Regions from separate parts of the Streptomyces sp. NPDC048436 genome, predicted to be linked through region 2. Evidence: riboswitches for the same ligand, from Rfam matches in the RefSeq annotation. Region 2 holds a riboswitch; the other holds the start of a gene.
What was found. A riboswitch is a leader RNA that binds a small molecule or an ion and turns the genes downstream of it on or off. The one in region 2 is predicted to bind cyclic di-AMP.

Region 1 (2,195 bases), on a different contig from region 2:
GGTGCTCGTCACCGAGGCTCTCGTGGCCTGACCTCATCCGTCGTGTCGACGTCCTTGCTCTTGCTCGTTGTCCGGTTCGGCGTCCGCGCGGCGCACGAGGCGGGGCAGCACGCCCCAGAGGCCGCCGCACACCACCAGCGTGCCGGCGCTCGCGATGATCCCGCCGGTGCGGCCGACGGCCACGTCCACGACCAGGAGCACGGAACCGGAGAGCGCGAACACCAGGACCCCCATGCCGATCGCGGCGAGGCGGGACGAGACGCGCACGATCAGCGGCTTGGAGTGCTGCTGGAACAGGGTCCTGTGCACGGCGGCCGGCGCGGTGAACAACGCCGCCGCGAGAACGGCGAGGAGCAGCGTGGTGACGTACGTGGCGCGCTGCGCCGTGTCGAGCGAGGGAAATCGCTCGGTGAAGGCCAGCGTCAGCAGGAACGCGAAGAGGATCTGCACGCCGGTCTGCGTGACCCGCAGCTCCTGGAGGAGCTCCCCGAAGTTGCGGTCGGCGCGCTCGAACCGGGTCTCGTTGCGCCCGTGCGGGTCGCCTGGGACGGGGGAGCCGTTGTTTTCGGACATGGCCCACGAGTATCCGCGCCGCCGTGCTCCACGCATGGCGGGCGCGCCGTGCGGGGGCCCGGTCGGGCGGCGGCAGCGGCCGTGTGGCCGCCTGCCGCCGCCCTCCGGCGGGCCTGAGGTCGGTGACGACCGGTCAGCGGACCCTGCCGTACGAGACGCTCCTGGTCCAGATCTTCTCCAGGCGCACCACGGTGTTCGACTTGGGGGCGTGCCAGATCCGGCCCTTACCGGCGTAGATGCCCACGTGGTAGACGCTCCCGCCGGAGCGGAAGAAGACCAGGTCGCCGCGGGAGCGGTTCGACGCGGAGACGTGGCGGGTCCTGTTGTACTGCTGCGCGGCGGTGCGCGGGAGCTTCTTGCCCGCGCGTTTGAACGAGTAGCGCGTCAGGCCCGAGCAGTCGAACCGGTGAGGTCCCGCAGCTCCATAGCTGTACGGGGAGCCCTTCTTGGAAGCGGCGACCCGGAGCGCCTTCGCTCCGGGCGTCGCGGCCTCTGCCTCCGTCGTGAGCCCTGGGGCCACGAGGGTGCCGCCCACCACGGCGAGCGTGAGGACCGAGGCGGAACCGGCCCTGGTCAGCAGCGACGGAACATGATTCAGCGCGGTCATGCGCAACCCTTCGTCAGCCGCCTGTGAAGGATGACCTGTCGGATTCGGGCTGGCGAAGTTGCCCGGCCGCGTACGCGGCTTCACCCCAAGGGCCGTTGTCCGGACCGTCCGGACCGACCCGTCGTGCTTGGGTCCTCCACTCCTGCCGGTGCACCGATGTCGACCGGGCATCCGGGCGGCGGCAGGACTCGGCGTCCGCCCGGACCGCCCCGCCGCTGTGGCGGGGGCTTGTCGTCGGAAGGGATCTTGACCCGTCAACGGCTCGAATTCCGAGCCGAAACGGCGTTTTGTGAGGCTCCTCACGCCTGAACCGTTCGGGTGGACAAGGCCGGATTCGAGATCCGGTGAAGGGGCCAGAGGACGGTGCGACCAGCAGCGGAACGGAAGATTCCGCCCCTGATGTACGCGCGGGGCGCAACTGGTGACGGTCTCTAAGACGACGATCGTCTACGCCGAACGAGGTAGCCCGTTTGGTTCGTTTGAGCCGCGTCCCGGACGCTTCGGATCTCCTCGACGGGCATGACGGGCGCTCAGGAGGCGGCCGGAGGCGGCATGGTGACCCGCATGGCCGGTGCGGCGAGGTGGGCATGCTGCCTCTCGTCGCGCAGCCATTCCCGAGCCGAAGGTGTCGTATGAACCCCGAAAGCGCCGTATGAGTCCCGAAACCACCGAGCTCGTCCACCTCACCGCCCGCGAACTCGCCGCCGGGCTCCGTGCCCGCGAACTGTCCACCCGCGAGGTCGTCCAGGCGCACCTGGACCGGATCGAGCAGGTCAACGGCGCGGTGAACGCCGTGGTGACCCTGGCCGCGGAGCGCGCGCTCGACGAGGCGCGCACGGCCGACGACCGGGCCGCGCGCGGCGGTCCGCTCGGCCCGCTGCACGGGCTGCCCGTGGCCCACAAGGACACCCACGACACCCGCGGGATCCGGACCACCTACGGCACGCCACTGCTCGCCGACAACATCCCGGACCGTGACGAGCTGATCGTCGAACGCATCCGCGGCGCCGGGGCG
Region 2 (2,195 bases):
AGTTCGATGGCCTCGAAAGCACCGGTGGACGCACCGGACGGAACGGCGGCACGACCCGTGCTGCCGTCGTCGAGGCCGACCTCGACCTCGACCGTGGGGTTGCCTCGGGAGTCCAGGATTTCCCGGGCTACGACGACGTCGATGGACGGCACGAGCATCTCCTTCTGGGATGTGACGCGGGTACGCGGGGCGTTGGCCTCGCGGACACGAGCCTAACCGGCTCCCGGGCAAGAGCCAGCCGAGCGACCGCCCTGTGGACAAACCGAGAGCAAAAAGTTTCCGAACGGAACAAAGAGCCCCGCCCCGGCGCGTACGGGGGATACGCGCACCGGGGCGGGGTGGAGGTGGCGCCCGAAGGGGCGCGGGGAACTGCGCGAGCAACCACGACGCACCCGCAGATGATCGCGACAGCAGGGCGCCCCCGCCAGCGACTAGCTCAGGTGGAGCTGCTGGCCCGGGAAGATCATGTCGGCGTTCTCGATGATGTCGCCGTTGAGCTTGTACACCTTGTGCCAGCCGCCCTTGACGTCCTTCGCCTCGGCGATCTTGGAGAGGGTGTCACCCTTCTTGACCTTGTACTCGCCGTCGCCCTTCTTGACCGTCTTGCCGGTCGGGGTCTCGACGGTCTTCTCGGACTCGGCCTTCGGGGCGGCCTCAGCCTTGGGAGCGGCCTTCGGAGCGGCCTGCTGCGGCTGCTCGGTCTGGGCGCTGGGCTGGCTCTTCGGCTGCTCCTGGGTCTGCTGCGGGGCGCTCTCCTGCGCTCCGCCACCCTGGTACGAGGCGCCCGAGAGGCCGGTGCCGCAGCTCGGCCAGGCACCCTTGCCCTGGCCCGCGAGGACCTTCTCGCCGATCTCGATCTGCTGGGCCTTGGAGGCCTTGTCGGCGGAGGGCGCGTACTTCGTGCCGCCGTACGCGGCCCACGTGGACGACGAGAACTGCAGGCCGCCCGTGTAGCCGTTGCCGGTGTTGATGGACCAGTTGCCGCCGGCCTCGCACTGGGCGACGGCGTCCCACTCGGCGCCGGTCGCGGCGGAGGCCGAACCGGCCGCCATCAGCGGGGCGGCGACGGCGACACCGGTGACGCCGGCGAGCGTGGCGACGCGGGTGGCCTTGGACGGGCGGCGGTGCTTGCCCTTGCTGGAAAACAGCATGAGAGATCCCCTCACCGACGCCTGCGAGGTGAGCTGTCGGGTTCGGGCCAGTGAAGTTGCCCGGCCGCACTTCTCGAGTGCGACTTAACCCCTAGCCGTTCCTGTCTGCTGGCCTCGCTCTCGCGATGCTCAACGGCCGGGCCCGGCGGAAACCTTGGTTCCCCCGCTCCTGCCTACGGCGCTTACGCGACGACATTTCCCGAACGGCCGTTGGCAGGACTCGGCGTACCGACCGGCGGGGCCCGCTGTGGCGAGCGGTCACGACGTTAGGCATGCGATCCGCCTAATTTCAAAGACGATCAGGGCTTCTGAGACCCATCTCTCACTTGCACCAAACCAGACATCAGGCGCAAAGCGACTGCCCGACGGTTCGTCAACTACCGCTACTTTTCGCCCAAATCGAGGCTCTGACCGGGCAGGATGAGGTCAGGATCGGAACCGACGGACTTCTCGTTCTCGGCGTACAGCTCGGTCCATCCGCCCTTCACGTCGAGGTCGTCCGCGATGACCGAGAGGTTGTCTCCGGAGCGGACCGTGTACGTCCCGTCGGAGCCGTCCTGCTGACGCTCCTCGCCACGGGAGGCGTGCCGCCCGGAGCCGTCGCGGTCGCCACTGCCGGCCTCCTCGTCGCCGGCGCTGCCGCCGCGGTGACGGCCTGCGCCCTCGCCCTCACCTTCGTCGGTGGAGGCGCCGGGGGCGGGCGAAGTGGCGTCGTCCTGCCCGGATTTGCCGGAGTCATCGGAACCAGTGGAGTCGCCGGAACCGTCGGAACCATCCGACTTGTCCGCATCGTCGTGATTCTTGTCTCGGGATTCGCCGTCGTCGGCGGGCTTCTCGGAAGGCTCCTTGGACGGCTTCTTCGAGGTCTCGTCCGAGGGCTTCTCCGAGGACTTCTCCGACGGCGTGGCGCTGTCCGACGGGTCGTCACCCGACTCGCCCGCCGCGGGCTCGTCCGCCTCGTCCGAGGGCAGGATGGTGACCGGGGCGCCCGGGTCGACGTCGGCAGCGGCGCCGTCGTCGGTGAGACCGGCTATCGGCGCGCAG

Region 1: it holds a riboswitch for cyclic di-AMP, as region 2 does, so the genes downstream of both, ACGFX9_RS22450 (C40 family peptidase) here and ACGFX9_RS24305 (transglycosylase family protein) in region 2, are expected to answer to the same signal.

The regions. Positions count from the first base shown of each region.
Region 1 is NZ_JBICXP010000006.1:236,084-238,278, forward strand. It holds gene ACGFX9_RS22440 (LysE family translocator) at 1-31, shown strand, start outside; gene ACGFX9_RS22445 (DUF6328 family protein) at 34-573, opposite strand; gene ACGFX9_RS22450 (C40 family peptidase) at 707-1,180, opposite strand; cyclic di-AMP (ydaO/yuaA leader) riboswitch at 1,184-1,349, opposite strand; gene ACGFX9_RS22455 (amidase) at 1,833-2,195, shown strand, end outside.
Region 2 is NZ_JBICXP010000007.1:114,901-117,095, forward strand. It holds gene eno (phosphopyruvate hydratase) at 1-152, opposite strand, end outside; gene ACGFX9_RS24305 (transglycosylase family protein) at 432-1,151, opposite strand; cyclic di-AMP (ydaO/yuaA leader) riboswitch at 1,155-1,342, opposite strand; gene ACGFX9_RS24310 (transglycosylase family protein) at 1,535-2,195, opposite strand, start outside.